DNA from 2 places in the Kitasatospora sp. NPDC097691 genome. Region 2 is predicted to be linked to the other one. Evidence: predicted binding sites of a transcription regulator. Region 2 holds the regulator's gene; the other holds the start of a gene.

Region 1 (9,511 bases), on a different contig from region 2:
CCATCGCGCCGCCCATGGTGCGGAAGAAGGTGACCACCGAGCTGGCCGCGCCGAGCTCGTGCCGGGGCACCGTGTTCTGCACCGCGAGCACCAGGTTCTGGCTGGTCAGGCCGAGGCCGATGCCGGTGATCGCCATGTAGAGGGAGAGCAGCCCGTAGTCCGTGTCGGCCCGGGCGGTGCCGAGCAGGCCGAAGCCGACCGCGAGCAGCGCGGTGCCGGCGACCAGGTAGGCCTTCCACCTGCCGTACTTGGTGATCAGCCGGCCGGCGACGGCCGAGGAGACGGCCAGGCCGAGGATCATCGGCAGGGTCATCAGGCCGGCCGTGGTCGGGGACTTGGCGCGGGCCAGCTGGAAGTACTGGCTGAGGAAGGTGGTCGCGCCGTACATCCCGACACCGACCAGCACGCTGGCCAGGGCGGCCAGGGTGACGGTGCGGTACTTGAAGAGGTCCGGCGGGATGATCGGCTCGGCGGCACGGCGCTCGACCACGACCGCCAGCGCGCCCAGCACCAGGCCGCCGCCGACCATGGCCGCGGTCTGCCAGGACAGCCAGGCGTAGTTCTTGCCGGCCAGCGTGATCCAGATCATCAGCAGGCTGACCGAGGCGGTGATGACCAGCGCGCCCAGGTAGTCGATCTTCGCCTTGCGCCTGACCACCGGCAGCTTGAGGGTCCGCTGGACGACCACGATCGCGGCCAGCGCGAACGGGATGCCGACGTAGAAGCACCAGCGCCAGCCCAGCCAGGAGGTGTCCACGATGACGCCGCCGATCAGCGGGCCGCCGATGGTGGCGAGCGCGAAGACCGCGCCGAAGTAGCCGCTGTACCGGCCGCGCTCGCGCGGCGGGACCATCGCGGCCAGGCAGATCTGGCCCAGTGCGACGACACCGCCGGCGCCGACGCCCTGCAGCGCGCGGCAGGCGATCAGCTCACCGGTGTTCTGCGAGAGGCCGGCCAGCGCGGAGGTTGCGATGTAGATCAGCAGGGCGATCTGCAGCAGCAGCTTCTTGCTGGCGAGGTCGGAGAGCTTGCCCCAGATCGGGGTGGAGGCGGTGAGGGTGAGCAGGGCCGCGGTGATCACCCAGGTGTAGGCGGACTGGCCGCCGTGCAGGTCGGCCAGGATGTGCGGCAGGGCGTTGGAGACGACGGTCGAGGAGAGCACGGCCACGAAGAGGCCGAGCAGCAGGCCGGAGAGCGCCTCCATGACCTGCCGGTGGGTCATCTGTCGGTTGTCGACGGCGGCGGCACTGCCGCTCACCGCCTCGGTGGTCACGGTCATCTGGGTCCTTCGGCGCAGGCGTGCGGGATACGCGCATCATGAAAGTTTGTTGCCTTAAGCAACCATAAGAGGAGATGGTTGAATTAGGCAACATTCTTCAAGGCCGAGTAAAGGCCCGAACCGCGGACCCCGGACGCAGCTGCGCGAACGTGCGGGTCACACCTGCGCGAACGCGCGGGTCAGTCGGCCGACGGCTCCCCCAGGACGTCGTTGAAGCGGCCCAGCAGCTCCGCGAAGCGGACCACGTCGTCCGGCGACCAGCCGCCCATCACCTCGCGCACCCGGCGCATCCGGACGTCCCGGGCGGCCAGGTAGCGCGCCCGCCCGCCCTCGGTCAGCGACACCAGCGCGGCCCGGCGGTCCAGCGGGTCGGCCTCCCGGGCCACCAGGCCGAGCTCCTCCAGCGCCCGGATCTGCCGGCTCACCGTCGCCTTGCCCACCGCGAAGTGCACGCCGACGTCGGTCACCCGGACCTGACCGGCCTGCTCGATGTAGCCGAGCATGCTGTACGCCATGCCCTCCAGTCCGGGGTGCACCCGGCGTGAGAGTTCCGCCACTCTGGCCCGGCCCCGCCGGAACATCAGCGCGACCTCGCGCTCCACCGCCACCAGGGCTTCCTCGTCGCTCACCGCGTCAGTATCGCCCAGCGGCAGCGGCCGGCCCGTGCGCGGGAGGTGCGACAAGCCAACTACTTCATGGTATGAAGTATCGGTTCTGGAAGATCCGTTTTCCCCCGTTACGCAAGGAGATGTGGATGGCAGCCCCGGGGCAGGGTTTCGTCGCCGAACTGAAGAGCGCGGTCACACCGCGCGCGGCACTGCTCGTGATCGGAGTGCTGCTCCTCCAGCTCGGCTTCATCACCTCCTACATCGGGGCGCTGCACAAGCCCGCCCCGCACAACCTCTCCATCGCGGTGGTCGCCCCGCCGCAGGTCGCCCCCAAGCTGATCGGGGCGCTGGAGGCGGTCCCGAACGACGCCGTCAAGGCCGTCACCGCGCCGGACGCCGAGACCGCGACCGCGCAGATCAAGGACCAGAAGGTCTACGCCGCCTGGGTCGTGAACCCGACCGGCACCGAGGACACGCTGCTGGTCGGCGGCGCCCGCGGCCCGTCCGCCGCCAAGGCCGCCGAGACCATCACCACGGCGATCGACCGGACCCAGGGCCGTACGGTCAAGGTCCAGGACGTCGTGCCGCTCGCCAAGGGCGACACCAACGGCCTCTCCTCCTTCTACCTGGTGATCGGCTGGTGCGTCGGCGGCTACCTGGTCGCCTCGATCCTCGGCATCAGCGCGGGCTCCAAGCCGGCCAACGCCCACCGCCTGCTGATCCGCCTCGGCGTCCTGGCGCTCTACTCGGTCGCGGCCGGCATCGGCGGCACGATCATCGCCGGACCGGTGCTGGACGCGCTGCCCGGCTCGATCCTCGCCCTGTCCGCCATCGGCGCCCTGGTGGTCTTCTCGGTCGGCGCGTTCACCATGGCGCTGCAGTGCCTGTTCGGGATCATCGGCATCGGCATCGCGGTGCTGGTCTTCGTCGTCCTGGGCAACCCGAGCGCGGGCGGGGTCTACCCGGCGCCGATGATGCCGCCGTTCTGGCGGGCCATCGGCTCGGTGATCCCGAACGGCGCGGGCACCAGCGTCACCAAGTCGATCGCCTACTTCGGCTCGACCAACCTGGGGATGCCGCTCCTGGTCCTGGTGGTCTGGGCGCTGGTCGGCATCGGCGTCGCCTTCCTGGCCGTCCTGCGCGGCCCCCGCGCCGAGCAGCCCGAGCGCGAGCCCGTCAGCGTCGAGGCCTGATCCTCACCGCCACCCCGCTGCACCGAGCCCCCGGCCCCACCGGCCGGGGGCTCGGCCCGTTCCCGGCGGGGGGCTCGGCCCGTTCCCGGCGGGGGGCTCGGCCCGTTCCCGGCGGGGCGGGCCGTAGGAATAGGAAGGGGTCAGCCGCCCGAGAGCAGCCCCGGGTCGGCGACGATGGCGCGCACGACGCTCACCGCCGCGCCCAGCAGCGGGCCGCGGCGGCCCAGCCGGGAGACGGTCAGCCGGTCCTCGACCCAGGGCCGGACGGTGACCCGGGCAGCCAGCTCGGTGCGCATGGCGGGAAGCAGCCAGGGCGCCAGCCGGGCGAAGCCGCCGCCCAGGACGACCTCGGCCGGGTCCAGCAGGTTCACCGCGCCGGCGGCCGCGATGCCCAGCGCCGACCCGGCGCCAGCCAGGGCCGCTCGGGCCGACTGCTCGCCCGCCCCGGCCCGGTCGGCGAGCAGTGTCACCCAGTCGCCCCGGGCGCCGGTCAGGCCGGCCGCCGCCAGCACCGCCGCCTCGCCCGCGTACTGCTCCAGGCAGCCGTGCGCCCCGCAGGCGCAGCGGGGCCCGTCGGGGCGGACCGGCACGTGGCCGAACTCGCCCGCGTGGCCGCGCGCGCCGCGCAGCAGCCGCCCGCCGACCACGATCGCCGCGCCGACCCCGGCCTCGGCGGAGACGTAGAGGAAGTCCTCCGCGCCGTCGCCCAGCCAGCGCTCGGCCAGCCCGCCGAGGTTGGCCTCGTTGTCGGCCTCGACCGGCAGCTCGGCCAGGCCGTCCGCGGCCGGTCGCAGGGCCGCGCGCAGTTCGGCGGCCACCGGGACGTCCTGCCAGCCCAGGTTGGCGGCACGCTGCAGCACCGCGCCGGAGTCGCCGACCAGTCCGGGTACGGCCAGGGTCAGTCCGGCCGGGCGCAGGCCCGCCTCGGCGACGGCCGCGCGCAGCAGCCGGGCGAGGTCGGCCATGACGGCGGCGGGTTCCCGGCCGCGGTTGGAGATCTCCTGGCGCCGCGAGGCGCGGACCTCCCCGCGCAGGTCGACCACGCAGGCGCCCAGGTGGCGGACGCCGATCTCGGCGCCGAGTCCGCCGGGTCCGAGCGGGTTGAGTCCGAGCGCGGTGCCGGGGCGGCCGACCTTGCCGCTGGGCGCGGCCGGGCCCGCCTCGACCACCAGGCCGCCGGCGATCAGCTGTTCGGCGAGCGAGGAGACCGCGGCCCTGGTCAGTCCGGTCTCGGCGGCCACCTCGGCGCGGGAGCGCGGGCCGCGTGCGATCACCCCGAGCACCAGGGCCAGGTTGGCCCGGCGCATGCCCTGCTGGCTGGCGGGCCCGGTCCGGACACCGTCCGGTTCGTGCATCAGGCTCACCTCGCCCCCTACGGCACATCCCGTGGCATCTCGGGTGCAGCGTAACCGGGTTCCGGGGACACCGTCCCCACCAGGCCGGGTGCGACCGGGGGGTGCTCGGCGAGCCGGGTGAAGACCCACCGCTGCATCGCCCAGAAGCGGAACAGCATCGCGACGAAGGTGCCGACCACCATGCCGCTGAGGAAGTCCGCGACCTCCTGGGCGAAGGAGCTGACGTAGGGCTCGCGCAGGTCCAGCACATACCGGGAGATCGCCAGCGGTACGTCGTTGACGCCGATCGCCACCGCGCTGACCAGGAAGAACAGCAGGGCCTCGCGCTGCCGGCCGCCGGCCCGGAAGGCCCAGCGGCGGTTCAGCACGTACGAGACGACGGTGGCGATCACGGTCGCGACGGTCAGCGCGACCACCGGCTTGTGCTGCAGCACGGTGAACTTGAGCTCCAGGTTGATCACCATGGTGAGCACGAAGCAGGTGCCCCCGACCAGCAGGAACTTCACCAGCCGGCGGTGGCGCACCAGGAAGGGGCGCAGCCGGTCCGGCACCCGGGCCAGGGCGCGCTGCGTGGGGGACGGCATCTCCGCAGTCTCGCACGCGGAGATGCCGTCGGCCCCCGGAACCGGCGACCGCGGATCAGGCGGCCGCCACCAGCACCTCGGCCGGCTCCAGCGCCAGCTTCAGCACCTCGCGGACGTCCGACACCGGGTGGACGGTGAGCCGCTCCAGCACCTCGGCCGGGACGTCGTCCAGGTCGGCCTCGTTGCGCTTGGGGATGATCACCGTGGTGACCCCGGCCCGGTCGGCGGCGAGCAGCTTCTGCTTCACCCCGCCGATCGGCAGCACCCGCCCGGTCAGCGACACCTCGCCGGTCATCGCCACGTCGGTGCGCACCTTGCGGCCCGAGAGCAGCGAGGCCAGCGCCGTGGTCATGGTGATGCCGGCGCTCGGCCCGTCCTTGGGGACGGCCCCGGCCGGTACGTGCAGGTGCACGCCGCGGTCGCGCAGCGAGGTGACCGGCAGTTCCAGCTCGGCGCCGCGCGAGCGCAGGAAGGAGAGCGCGATGTGCGCGGACTCCTTCATCACGTCGCCCAGCTGCCCGGTGAGGGTCAGCCCGGTGCCGCCGGTCTCGGCGTCGGCCAGCGAGGCCTCGATGTAGAGGACGTCGCCGCCGGCACCGGTCACCGCGAGGCCGGTGGCCACGCCGGGGACGGCGGTGCGGCGTTCGGCCGGCTCCTGGGCGGACTCCGGCACGTGGTGCGGCCGGCCGATCAGGGCGCGCAGGTCCTCCGCGTCGACCGCGGCGGGCAGCTCGCGCTCGCCCAGCTCGGCCTGCGCGGCGATCTTGCGCAGCACCCGGGCGATCGAGCGCTCCAGGTTCCGGACGCCCGCCTCGCGGGTGTACTCCCCGGCGAGGCGGCGCAGCGCCGTCTCGTCCACGCTGACCTGCTCGCCGCCGAGGCCGGCCTTCTCCAGCTGGCGCGGGAGCAGGTGGTCGCGGGCGATGACGACCTTCTCGTCCTCGGTGTAGCCGTCCAGCCGGACCAGCTCCATCCGGTCGAGCAGCGGCTCGGGGATGGCCTCCAGCACGTTGGCGGTGGCGAGGAAGACGACGTCGGAGAGGTCGAGCTCGACCTCCAGGTAGTGGTCCCGGAAGGTGTGGTTCTGCGCCGGGTCCAGCACCTCCAGCAGGGCGGCGGCCGGGTCGCCCCGGTAGTCGGAGCCGACCTTGTCGATCTCGTCGAGCAGGACGACCGGGTTCATCGAGCCGGCCTCCTTGATCGCCCGGACCAGCCGGCCGGGCAGCGCGCCGACGTAGGTGCGCCGGTGGCCGCGGATCTCGGCCTCGTCCCGGACGCCGCCGAGGGCGACCCGGACGAACGTGCGGCCCATGGCGCGGGCCACCGACTCGCCGAGCGAGGTCTTGCCGACGCCGGGCGGGCCGACCAGGGCCAGCACGGCGCCGCCGCGGCGGCCGCCGACCAGGCCGAGCCCCTGCTCGGCCCGGCGCTTGCGGACGGCCAGGTACTCGACGATGCGCTCCTTCACGTCGGCCAGGCCGGCGTGGTCGGCGTCCAGCACCGCGCGGGCGCCGGCGATGTCGTAGGCGTCCTCGGTGCGCTCGTTCCAGGGCAGCTCCAGGACGGTGTCGAGCCAGGTGCGGATCCAGGAGCCCTCGGGCGACTGGTCGGAGGCGCGCTCCAGCTTGTCGACCTCCTTGAGCGCGGCCTCGCGGACGTTCGCCGGGAGGTCGGCGGCCTCGACCCGGGCGCGGTAGTCGCCCTCCTCGTCGACCGCCTCGCCGTTCAGCTCGGCCAGCTCCTTGCGGACGGCCTCCAGCTGGCGGCGGAGCAGGAACTCCTTCTGCTGCTTGGCCACGCCCTCCTCGACGTCCTTGCGGATGGTGTCGTTGACCTCCTCCTCGGCGAGGTGGTCGCGCAGCAGGGTCAGCGCGTACTCCAGGCGGGCGACCTGGTCGGCCTCCAGCAGCACCTTGAGCTTCTGTTCCGCGGTGACGAAGGGCGCGTAGCCGATGTTGTCGGCGAGCTCGCCGACGCCCTCGATCTGGGCGACCCGGTCCACGATCTGCCAGGCGCCGCGCTTGCGCAGCCACTGGGTGGACAGCGCCTTGTAGTCCCTGACCAGCTCGGCGGCCCGGCCGGCCACCGGGGTGCCCACCGAGGACTCCCGGAACGGGGTGGTCTCCACCCAGAGGGCGGCGCCGGGGCCGGTGGTGCCGACGCCGATCCGGAGCCGGCGCACGGCGCGCACCAGCGCGACCGGCTGGCCGGCGGTGTCCGGGCCGTCGGCCAGCCGGCCGACCTGCTCCACGGTGGCCAGCGTGCCGGCCGCCGCGTACGAGCCGTCCACCCGCGGGACCAGCAGGACCTGCGGCTTGCCGCCCGCGGCGGCCGCGGCGCGGGCGGCCTCGACGGCGGCGCGCACCTCGGTGTCCTTCAGGTCCAGCGGGACGACCATGCCCGGCAGGACGACCTCGTCGTCGAGTGGCAGCACGGGCAGGGTGAGCGGAGTGGACGTCGATGCCATGATCTCTCCCCAGTCAGTGAAGTTGAGTCGACCTGACTAAGGCTCCACAGGGGCCGGATGTTCCCGGGGGTTAGTTCGCTGCGAGCGAACACGATCCGGCCGGGAAGGCCACTCGGACGGGCCTCGGCCGGGCTGTCAAAAGCACACCTGGGAAGCACCCGGCGAATCTGGGGGATTCCTGGACGCGCCAAGGGAGCCCCGGCGCACGGACCTCGGCGCACGGAAACCCGGCGCACGGAAACCCGGCGCACGGAGCTCGGCGCGCGAGCCTCAGCGCGCGGTCCGCACCCGCGCCCCGCCGCGCGCGGGTGCGGCACCGCCGACCGTCGCGATGCCGGGCCGGAGCGGGCGCCGCTCGATGCGACGCAGCCAGCGCCACAGCACCACCCCGGTGAGCACCGCCGCCGGGTGCCCCACCGCGGTGACCACGTCCTTGTCGGAGGCGATCTGCTCGGCGATCATCAGCCCGGCACCGCCCAGCGCGAGCAGCCGCCCGCGCCAGGAGAGCAGCCCGGCCACCGCGCCCAGGCAGGCGAGCACGCCGTAGCTGACCCCGATGTCCAGGTGGTCCATCGCCTCGGGCGCCATCCGCCCGGTCTCCACCGCGAGGATCACCACGCCCTGGGAGAGCAACGTGGCCGCGACGTGCCCGATCGCGAAGACCACCGCAGCCCGGGCCGGCCCGACCTTGCGCTCCAGCGGCGCGAGGGTGAAGGCGAATCCCCACAGGTACGGCATCCACACCTCGCCGGCCACCCAGAATCCGCTCAGGACGAGGGCGCGGACGGGATGCTGGAGCAGGTTGTGGCCGTCCGAACTGGAGGCCTCCTGCAACCGCTGCACGAGTTCCGGATCGGCGAGCCCGGCGAAGGTCGTGGTGGCTCCCACGACGGCGAGGTATCCGAGCGTGAAGGGGTTGCGCCGGGGCGTCGGTACGCGCTCCAGCAGCCATTGCACGACGGCGGTGCGCAGTCCGTGCCGGAGCATTCCGTACGGCACTCCCGCGGGTGCGCGCCCGTCGGCGTCCCGCCGCACTCCCGCCATGCCGCCTCCGCTCCACCTCCGCAGCCACCGGCCCCCTCCCGGTGCCCAACGCACCGGCGCGCACCGCGGATTCCGCCCGGTCGGGTGTTGTCGTGCCCACGGTACGTCGAGGTTCTGAGAGGCAGCTGGGAAAAGCCGGTGAAGACCGTCGCCGTAACGGAGTGCCGGATTCCCTACATTGGTCCAGACCTTCTTTCCATTGACGCGTCAGTAGGGCCTCTGACCGGCGACTTGGCGTCAACTCGACTGCATACGTACCGTTACGCAGTGAAAATTCGCCGGGTAAGGTATCGGCCCGTGCCCACTCGTGCAGTGGGTCAGCGGGCGGCCCGAACAGCCGGCCCACGGGCCGGAAACGTCCGGTCCACCTGCCGGAAAGCATCCGTTGTCCGTACGCTGCGAAGTGCGCGGGAGAAGTGGGCGGCCGACTAAACCGTCCTCGCCTCCCGATCGCGCGGCGGGACGGCGGACCCGGCACAGTCCACGACGGAACAAGACTACGAGCGGAGCCCCGCCATCCCCACAGGTGGCCGGCCCGCAGCCCTGGGGGCGGTGGCGTGACCGTGACAGAAATTCAGCAGGACAACGTCAACACCGGCGGCACGGTGAGCAGCCAACGCAGAGTGCTGGTGGTGGAGGACGAGCCGACGATCGCCGAGTCGATCGCGGCCCGACTGGGCGCGGAGGGCTTCAAGGTCGCCGTGGCCCACGACGGCCCCGGCGCGGTCGACGGCTTCCACACCTGGCAGCCGGACCTCGTCGTCCTCGACATCATGCTGCCCGGCTTCGACGGCCTGGAGGTGTGCCGCCGGATCCAGGCGCAGCGCCCGGTGCCGGTGCTGATGCTGACCGCGCGCGACGACGAGACGGACCTGCTGGTCGGCCTCGGCGTGGGTGCGGACGACTACATGACCAAGCCGTTCTCGATGCGCGAACTGGCCGCCCGGGTCAACGTGCTGCTGCGCCGCGTCGAGCGCGCCC
Region 2 (9,511 bases):
GTCTACTCGACCGAGAAGTTCATCGCGGACAACTCCGACAAGCTCCCGGCCGACGTCAAGACCGAGGTCGAGACCGCCATCGGCGAGCTCAAGGAGGCCCTGAAGGGCGAGGACATCGCGACGATCCGCGAGGCCTCGGAGAAGGTCTCCACCACCGCGCAGAAGCTCGGCCAGGCGCTGTACGCCAACGCCGACGCCACCGCCGGTGCCGCGGGTGCCGGCGACTCCGCCCAGGCCAAGGCCGAGGACGACGTCGTCGACGCCGAGATCGTGGACGACGAGAAGCCCAAGGGCGGTGCGTCGGCATGACGGACAAGCCGCAGGGCGGCAAGCCCGGCGACGACTCCGCCGCCGAGGAGGCCGTGATCAAGGCCGCCGAGGAGGCCGCGGCGGCCGGTGCCGCCGAGGGCGCCTCGGAGGAGCTCGCCACCGCCAAGCGCGAACTGACCGAGCGCACCGGCGACCTGCAGCGTCTCCAGGCCGAGTACCAGAACTACCGCAAGCGGGTCGAGCGCGACCGGCTGACCGTCCGCGAGATCGCGGTCTCCAACATCCTGGAGTCCCTGATCCCGGTCCTGGACGACATCGGCCGCGCCCGCGAGCACGGCGAGGTCACGGGCGGCTTCAAGTCCGTCGCCGAGTCGCTGGAGACGGTCGTCGCCAAGCTGGGCCTGCAGCAGTTCGGCAAGGAGGGCGAGCCCTTCGACCCGACCATGCACGAGGCGCTGATGCACAGCTACTCCTCGGATGTCACCGAGGACACCTGCGTCCAGATCCTCCAGCCCGGCTACCGCATCGGCGAGCGGATCATCCGCCCGGCGATGGTCGCCGTCGCGGAGCCCCAGCCGGGCACCCAGACGGCCGCAGACACCGACGCGAAGTCGGGCGACGCGGACAAGTCCGACGGTGGCTCGGACAGCTGACAACCTGTGACAGCTGACAACCAGTGCGCTGCGGAGTCGTACGCCGGCCAGTATGGCGGCCGACTCCGCAGCGCGCTGTCAACGGCGTTGCGTTCTGCTGCTGTTGACAGCACAGTGACGATGGACTCGGGAGGTGGCTCAAGCCGTGAGCGGTAAGGACTACGTGGAGAAGGACTACTACAAGGTCCTCGGCGTGCCCAAGGACGCCACCGCCACCGAGATCAAGAAGACCTACCGCAAGCTCGCGCGCGAGTTCCACCCCGACGCCAACAAGGGTGACAGCAAAGCCGAGGAGCGGTTCAAGGACATCTCCGAGGCGTACGACGTCCTCTCCGACGAGAAGCGCCGCAAGGAGTACGACGAGGCCCGCAGCCTCTTCGCCAACGGCGGCTTCCGCGCCGGCGGCGGCCCCGGCGGCACCGGCAGCTACAGCTTCGACTTCGGCGACCTCTTCAGCGGCAGCCAGGGCGGCACCCCCGGCGGCGGCGGGCTCGGCGACGTCTTCGGCGGCCTGTTCAACCGCGGCGGCGGCACCCGCCAGGCCCAGCCGCGGCGCGGCGCCGACGTCGAGACCGAGGTGACCCTCTCCTTCGAGGAGGCGGTCGACGGCGCGACCGTCCCGCTGCGGATGACCAGCCAGGCCCCCTGCCGCACCTGCAACGGCACCGGCGCCAAGTCCGGGACCACCCCGCGGGTCTGTCCCACCTGCGTCGGCGCGGGCACCGTCAGCCGCGGCCAGGGCGCCTTCGCGCTCTCCGAGCCCTGCAAGGACTGCCGCGGCCGGGGCATGATCGTCGACGACCCGTGCACCGACTGCCACGGCAGCGGCCGGGCCAGCTCGGCCCGCACCATGCAGGTCCGCATCCCGGCCGGCGTCCACGCCGACCAGCGCATCCGCCTCAAGGGCAAGGGCGCCCAGGGCGAACGCGGCGGCCAGCCCGGCGACCTCTACGTCACCGTGCACGTCGACCCGCACCCGGTCTTCGGCCGCAAGGGCGACAACCTCACCGTCAGCGTCCCGGTCACCTTCCCCGAGGCGGCCCTCGGCGCCACCATCGAAGTACCCACCCTCGGCGGGCCCTCCGTGAAGCTCAAGCTGCCCCCGGGCAGCGCCAACGGCCTCACCATGCGTGCCCGCGGCAAGGGCGCCACCCGCAAGGACGGCACCCGCGGCGACCTCCTCGTCACCGTCGAGGTCGTGGTACCCCAGCACGTCAGCGGCGACGCGCTGGACGCCCTGGAGCAGTACCGCGAGGCCACCGCCTCCGACGATCCGCGAGCAGCCCTCTTCCGGGCGGCGAAGGGAGCGTGACGACCAGATGTCCCCGATGAATCCGATCAACCCGATCAACCCCGACGGCTCGATCGGCCCCGGCGTCGGCGAAGGCCTGCCCGGCGACGGCACCCGCCGCACCCGCCGGGCACCCTCGGCCCCGCCGCCGTACGTCCTCACCGAGGACACCCCGGTGTACGTCATCTCCGTGGCCGCCGAACTGTCCGGCCTGCACCCGCAGACCCTGCGCCAGTACGACCGGCTCGGCCTGGTCTGCCCCGACCGCACCGCCGGCCGCGGCCGCCGCTACTCCGCGCGCGACATCCAGCAGCTGCGCGATGTCCAGCGGCTCTCCCAGGACGAAGGCATCAACCTGGCGGGCATCAAGCGGATCATCGAGCTGGAGAACCAGGTCACCGCCCTGCAGTCCCGCGTCGCGGAACTGGTCGACTCCCTGGAAGGCGCCGCCACCGCCCTCCAGCAGCGCGAGGCCGCCGTCCACGCCTCCTACCGCCGCGACCTCGTCCCTTACCAGCCGCCCACCCCCCAGTCCAGCGCCCTCGTCGTCTGGCGCCCCAAGCGCTGACCGACGACCCTGCACGGACCCCGCCGCCGGCCCCCTCCTGTTCGGGGGGTGCCGGCGGCTCGGCCTTGGTGAGAGAGTGACACTCTGGCAAGCTGACCGAACCCGCCGCACGGTCAGCGCGTCACGGGACTCGCAGCCTAAACTTCAGGGCCGAGAGATCCTGAGCAGCCTCGGATAATGGCAAGGAGCCGAAGATGAGTGGACGGGCTCAACTCGGTCCCACAGTGAGTGGGACTCCCGCTCTGTCACCCGAGGCCCGATCCCTTTACCTGGAGATCGTCCAGGACGGCGGGCGGGTTTCCCCGGAATCCAGGTGCCATCAACTCGCCGTTCTGACCGAGCTCCTGGAGATCGGTCTGCTGATGCCCGACGCGGACGACCGCAGCGAGTTGGTCGCTGTCGATCCCGCGCAACTCTCCGCCCGGCTCAGCAACGCCTGGCAGCGCCAGGCCCTCGACCTCCTGTCACGAGCGGTTTCGCTACCGGTCGAACTTCAAGAGCTTTCCCAGGAATTCCACTCGCCGGAAAAGAGCAGTGGCGCCATCGAGTACGTCCAGGGAAAGGTTCTGATAAACCAGCGGCTCGATCAGATCTTCACCGCCGGAACCGAGGAGACACTCGCCCTCCAGCCTGGTGGACCGCGTCCGCCGGAGTTGCTCGCGGCCATGATCGAGCGTGACCTGGACGGGCTCAATCGCGGCACGTCGATGCGCACGATCTACCACGCCAGCACGCGGTACCACCAACCCACCAGGGACTACGTCGCCAAACTCGCCAAGGCCGGGGGGCAGTTCCGCACCCTTGACGAGCCGTACACCCGCCTCATCGTGATCGACCGACGCGTGGCCGTCATCCCCGTAGCCGATGACATGACGCTGGCGGCATTCATTTTCGAACCGGTCATCGCCAATTACCTGGTGGAAGAGGTATTCGAACCAAGCTGGAACAGAGCACTGGAATTCGACGGCAACCGCGCAGTGCCGCAACAGGTCGTGTCACGGCTCCGCCAGACGATCATCGACCTGCTGCTCGCCGGGATCAATCACCGGGTCATCGCGCGCCGCCTGGGGATCAGCGAACGGACCCTGGCCAGACACATCGCCGAGATGCGCGAGGACTACAACGTCGAGTCCCTGTTCCAACTCGGGTACGCGCTGGCCCGCGCGTCTGAGCAACCCCCGCACTGAGCGCGGGATCCGACCCTCTCCGTCCGCGCAACAGCCCTCAGCGCGGTCACGCCCAGCCGATGTCCAGGTCCGAGCTCACCGACGCCGTCGTGGCCGTCCCGGGCCGATCCGCCGCATCCACAGAGGCGCAGTAGGCGCCGAGCAACACCGTCACGCCAACAAAAGACATCAATACGGTGTTGCGGACAAATCGGCGCAGACGAGACATGCACCTACCCCTTCCTCGTGCGCACTGCGGCAATCGATAAGAGAAGCACTATCGTGCACATGCTGCCTCAAGTCGTACAGGCATGCCAAGCTCGCCTCCGCGTCATCTCCCTGCCAGGCATCCACATGACACCGGTGAACCCTGGACGCGAAGGCTGTTAGCGATGGACGATCAGTTCGCTCTCGATAGTCCGACAGAGCTTCCAATCCTGGCAATGTTCATTCAAATACGCCACCACCCCCATCCGCCGTAAGCCCTTCGGCCTGATCACCGCGCACCCTCTCGGTACCCGGACCAGACCGGAAGGCCTCTTCCCCGGAGTCGACATGACCGAGCCCTACCTGCGTCACCACGACAGCCAGGCCCCTGAGGGTCGGCGTGCACGTGTGTTCCTGGCCGCGCCGCTGATGCGGCTCACCGGCCCCGCCGACAGCGTGGTGACGCTCGCCAGCCGGACGCGGCTGACGACGCTTCGCACCACCCTGCTCCGCAGTGGTGCCGCTGTGTACAGCGCGCACCACAGTGACGCCTGGACCATCTCCGGCCGCGCTCCGGAGCCCCGCGTTCCGTCCGACTTCCGCGCCCTGCAGTCCGCGGACCTGGTGTTCGCCTACGTGGGAGCGCCGCTCTCGGCCGGCGTCAGCCTGGAGCTGGGATGGGCGTCGGCGCTGCGGAAGCCGATCGTCCTCCTCGTCGACGAGGCCATCACCCACAACCCGCTGATCGCCACCATCGAGCAGGTCGCCCCCGTACTGCCGCTGGTCTTCGACGACACCTGGTCGCAGGAGGCCCTCAACCACACGGTGGAGACCGCCCTCGACTGGGCCGGCATGGCGCTCTCCCTGCGCGAGGGCTTCTGGACCGCGCCCGGCGAGCAGTTCAACGTTCCCCGGCAGCAGCCCTCGCTCCCCGGCTACTGGCCGACCGGCGCCGCCACCGGCTGAGCAGCGCTCACGCAGCCGGGCGATGTGACGTTCGACCGTCCGCTCGTTCAGGCCCACCAGCACCCTCGCAGGATCCGCCACCACGGCGGCGACCCCGTTGTCAGGAGTCGCCGGGATCAGCGCGACGGTGTGACCGAAGATCAGGGCCCGGACCGGTGGATCGACCGAAGTGAACATCCGGACCGGACGCAGCGGCAGATCTGCGCCGGCGCCCCGCCGGTCGGCTCGGTTCCGGCGGGGCGCCGAGTCGTCGGCCCGGTGCGGTTCGTCCGGCTGGCGCGGAACCCGAGCGGCGGCATCCGGCAGATCGAGCTCAGGCATCACGGGCGCCCCTCATCCGCCAGCCCAGCTGGAACAGCGTCTCCGCGTCGTACTGCTCCCGCAGCCGGGCGATGTGGCCGGCGACCGTCCGCTCGCTGAGGCCCAGACGGCTGGCGATCGCCCGCTGGGTCAGGCCCCTGGAGAGCAGGCGCCCCACCTGCTCATGGACGGTGGGCTCGACCGGGCCGGCAGCAAGCGCGATCCAGTCCACGACCTGGGCCTGCTGCCAGTGCTGGTCGAAGACCCCGACGACGTACGCGACCATCGCGGGATCCTCCACCACCGCGGCGACCTTGTTGTCGGAGGTCGCCGGGATCAACGCGACGGTGCGGTCGAAGACCAGCGTCCGACTGAAGGGGACGTCGAGGATGCGGATCCGCGAGCCCGCCTTCGCCGCCTCCGCCGCGAACTCGACCTGGTCCCGGTCGAGCCGGGCCTGCGGCTGGTAGATCGTACGGACCGACCCGCCGCGCTCGATGTAGCGGCAGGTCTGCGCCAGGCTGTCCTCCCGCTGGGCCGGTGGGTGGAACCTGCCCGGCTGGGCCGTCAGAGCTTCGTGCGGATACTCCTTCATGAACTGGGAGAGCAGGTGCCGGATCTCCTCCTTGCCCGCCACCTGCCGGACGCCACCGACCGGTTCCGTCCGACGCGGTGCCGCGTCGTAGGCCTGGGTGAGGTCCTCCAGGAGGTCCGGGATGAGAGCCGCCCGGGCGAGCAGGCGGGTGCCCTCCTGCCGCAGGTCGGCGCCCAGCCGGTCGCCCACTGCACGGGGGTTGATCGCGCTGTAGGCACCATCAGCGATGTGCAGGACCAGTAGCCCCAGGGCGGAGAGTTGCTTGACAGCCGGCTCGTCCTCGGGACGGACTTCGGCAAGACGAAGACGGCCGCCCTCCTTGAGGATCTCCCGGTAGAGCTCCCGCGCGGCGGCGTCGGGTAGGGCGAGTACGGCGTCAGGCATTACGGGCTCCCCTCATCTGCCAGCCGAGCTGGAACAGCGTCTCCGCGTCGTACGACTCGCGCAGGCGGGCGATGTGGCCGGCGACGGTCCGCTCGCTGAGGCCGAGGCGGGTGGCGATCGCGCGCTGGGTGAGGCCCTGGGCGAGCAGGCGGGCGGTGTGGTGGTGGGTGGGCGGCTCGGTGGAACCGGACTCCAGGGCCGACCAGTTGACTCCTTCGGCTCGTTGCCAGAGCTGCTCGAAGGTGTCGACGACGAAGGCCACCGTCGCCGGGTCGTCCACCACGGCGGCACTGCTGTGGTCGGCTGCCGCCGGAATGACGGCGACGGTGCGGTCGAAGACCAGGAAGCGGGTGAACGGGCGGTCCAGGACCCGGATCGCGCAGCCGGCGCGGGTGGCCGCCGCCGCGTAGCCGATCGACGGGGCGTCCGTGCGGGCAGCGCGTTCGAAGAGGCAGCGCATCGCACCGCCGCGTTCGAGGTAGCGGCGGGTGCGGAGGAGGGAGTCGGCGAGGATCTCGGCCTCGCGGGTCTCGCCGGGTTGGGCGGTCAGGCTCTCGCGCGGGTAGGCGCGGGTCAGCTGCTCCAGTTCGTGGCGGATCTCGGCCTTGCCCGTGATGACCCTGGTGCCGCTCCGGCCCGCGCCGCGCTGGGGCGTGGTGTCGTACGCGTGCGTGAGGTCGCGCATCAGCTCGGGGATCCGGTCGGCCTCGGCCATCAGCCGCGCGCCCGTCCGCCGCAGGTCGGTGCCGATCTGTTCGGCGGCCGACCTCGGGTCGACGGCGCTGTACGAACCGTCGACCAACTGCGGCACCAGCAGGCCGAGTTCCACCAGTTGCCGGAGCGCAGCCCCGTCGGCCGGGCCGATGTCCGCGGCGCGGACGCGGCCGCCCTCGCGGAGGACGGCGAGGTAGAGCTCGCGGGCGGCCGGGTTCGGGAGGGCGGCGGTGAGGTGGGCGGAGGGGGTGTCAGTCATGGTGCTCTCCGCGCAGGCGCCAGCCGAGGTGGAAGAGGGTGTCGGCGCCGTGGCGGTCGCGGAGGCGGGAGAGGTGGGCGGCGACGGTGCGTTCGCTGAGGCCGAGGCGGGTGGCGACGGCGCGCTGGGTGAGGCCGCGGGCGAGCAGGCGGCCGATGCGGACGGTGGTGGGGTGCGGGGGGTCGAGGTGGCGGTCGGCGGGGGTGGCGCGGGCCCAGTCGCGTTCGAAGTGGGCGACCAGGTGGGCCACGACGGCGGGGTCGGTGAGGAAGGTGGCGCGGCTGCGGTCGTCGGCGGCGGGGATGACGGCCGTCTTCCGGTCGAAGACGAGCAGCCGGTCGTACGGTTCGGCGAGGAGCCGGACCCGGGCTCCCTGGCGGGTGCGCAGGGCGATCTGGCGCCGGACGGTGTGGTCGGCGAGGGTGTCCGGCTGGTAGACGGTGCGCATCGAGCAGCCGCGGCGGAGCAGGGAGAGGTCCTGGGCGAGGGCCATCCGCAGGCCGTCGATCGGGCGGGGGCCGGGCTGGGCGGCCAGGACTTCCTCCTGGCATTCCGAGATGAGTTCGGAGATGCGTTGGCGGATGTCGACGTTGCCGTCGATGTGGACGGCGTCGCCGCGCGGTCCGTCGGGTCGGCGGACGGCGTCGTAGGCGAGGGTGAGCGGGGCGAGGGCGTGCGGGAGCTGTTCGGCGTGCTGGAGCAGCCGGGTGGCGCGGGTGCGCAGTTCGGTGCCGATGCGGTCGCCGAGGGCTCGCGGGTTGGCGGTGGTCCAGCCGGCGGCGGTGGCGGTGAGGAGGCCGCGGGCGACGAGGGCGGCGAAGGTGGGGCGGTCTGCGGGGGCGAGGTGCTCGGGGCGCAGCCGGCCGCCGGCGCGGACGGCTTCGAGGTAGAGGGCCCGCTCGGCCGGGCCGGGTTCATCGGTCATCGCGGGCGCCTCTCATCAGCCAGCCGAGCTGGAAGAGGGTCTGGGCGCCGTAGCGGTCGCGGAGGCGGGAGATGTGGGCGGCGACGGTGCGTTCGCTGAGGCCGAGGCGGGTGGCGACGGCGCGCTGGGTGAGGCCGCGGGCGAGCAGGCGGCCGACCCGGTCGGGGATGGTGCGGGCGGGGCCCTGGCCGAGGGCGGCGGCGGCTTCGGTGGTGTCGGCGCGCGCCCAGTCGCGTTCGAAGGTGCCGACCAGGAAGGTGATGGTGGCCGGGTCGCTGATGAAGGCGGCGGTGCTGTTGTCGTCGCTGGCGGAGATCACGGCGACGGTCCGGTCGAAGACGATGAGCCGTTGGAAGGGTTCGTCGAGGACGCGGATGAGGGAGCCGTGCCGGGTGACCTCCTCGGCGTAGGCGAGGGCGGGCCGCTCGGCGAGGGCGACCGGCTGGTAGATGGTGCGCAGCGCGCAGCCGCGCTGGAGGAGCTGGACGTCCTGGCGGAGGGCGACCTGGAGGGTGTCGGCGGGGCGGTGGCCGGGTTGGGCGGTGAGGACCTCGAAGCGGCAGTCGGAGACCAGTTGGGAGATCCGCTGCCGGATGTGGACGTGCCCTTCGACGTGGACGGCTCCGCCGGCCCGGCCGGAGGGGCGGGGCATGGCGTCGTAGGCGCGGGTGAGGCCGTCCAGGGCGCCGGGGAGGTTCTCGGCGCGGACCAGGAGCCGGGTGGCCTCGCTGCGGAGTTCGGCGCCGAGCCGGTCGCTGACCGAGCGGGGGCTGACGGCGGTGTAGCAGCGGTCCATCGGGTTGACCATCAGCAGGCCGATGTCGATGAGCTGTTGGAGGGCGGCCCGGTCGGTGTCCGCGACCCCGGCGCAGGGGATGCGGCCGCCTTCGGCGATGATCGCCAGGTACAGTCGGCGGGCGGCTTCGTCGGGTTCCTCGATCGCGGGCGCCGCCTGGTGCGGCGCGGCCGCCTGTTCAGCCGTCACGTCGCACTCTCCCTGCCGGACGCGTCTCCCTGGTGTTGCCCGCGCCACCCCCGCCGGCTCGCCGCGTGAGCCGCGGGTACCGGTCGTCGGCCGGTTGCCGGGTGTCGGGCGCGCTCACGGTACCGGGTGCCGGTACGGCGTGATCATGCGGTCCGGCGGTCACGGTACCCGTCAGGACGGCGGACCCCCGGGCCCGGGTGCCGTCGCACACCGGGATGTCCGGGGGCC

The links. Region 2 encodes HspR, which represses chaperone genes until heat shock. Its sites were predicted from a motif close to TTGAGNNNNNNNNNCTCAA; they were not measured.
Region 1: the regulator HspR is predicted to act here: its motif matches at 7,509-7,527, upstream of lon (endopeptidase La).

The regions. Positions count from the first base shown of each region.
Region 1 covers NZ_JBEORY010000077.1:30,465-39,975, forward strand. Annotated here, with positions in the region: gene ABTY56_RS34925 (MDR family MFS transporter) at 1-1,222, opposite strand, end outside; gene ABTY56_RS34930 (MarR family winged helix-turn-helix transcriptional regulator) at 1,459-1,908, opposite strand; gene ABTY56_RS34935 (YhgE/Pip domain-containing protein) at 2,034-3,080, shown strand; gene ABTY56_RS34940 (ROK family transcriptional regulator) at 3,221-4,435, opposite strand; gene ABTY56_RS34945 (GtrA family protein) at 4,453-5,019, opposite strand; gene lon (endopeptidase La) at 5,075-7,486, opposite strand; gene ABTY56_RS34955 (rhomboid-like protein) at 7,757-8,530, opposite strand; partial or broken gene ABTY56_RS34960 (response regulator transcription factor) at 9,094-9,511, shown strand, end outside.
Region 2 covers NZ_JBEORY010000060.1:9,440-18,950, reverse strand. Annotated here, with positions in the region: gene dnaK (molecular chaperone DnaK) at 1-309, shown strand, start outside; gene grpE (nucleotide exchange factor GrpE) at 306-923, shown strand; gene dnaJ (molecular chaperone DnaJ) at 1,069-2,235, shown strand; gene ABTY56_RS31090 (heat shock protein transcriptional repressor HspR) at 2,243-2,782, shown strand; gene ABTY56_RS31085 (helix-turn-helix domain-containing protein) at 2,977-3,969, shown strand; gene ABTY56_RS31080 (hypothetical protein) at 4,016-4,177, opposite strand; gene ABTY56_RS31075 (hypothetical protein) at 4,504-5,121, shown strand; gene ABTY56_RS31070 (helix-turn-helix transcriptional regulator) at 5,435-6,400, opposite strand; gene ABTY56_RS31065 (helix-turn-helix domain-containing protein) at 6,393-7,373, opposite strand; gene ABTY56_RS31060 (helix-turn-helix domain-containing protein) at 7,366-8,298, opposite strand; gene ABTY56_RS31055 (LuxR C-terminal-related transcriptional regulator) at 8,288-9,283, opposite strand.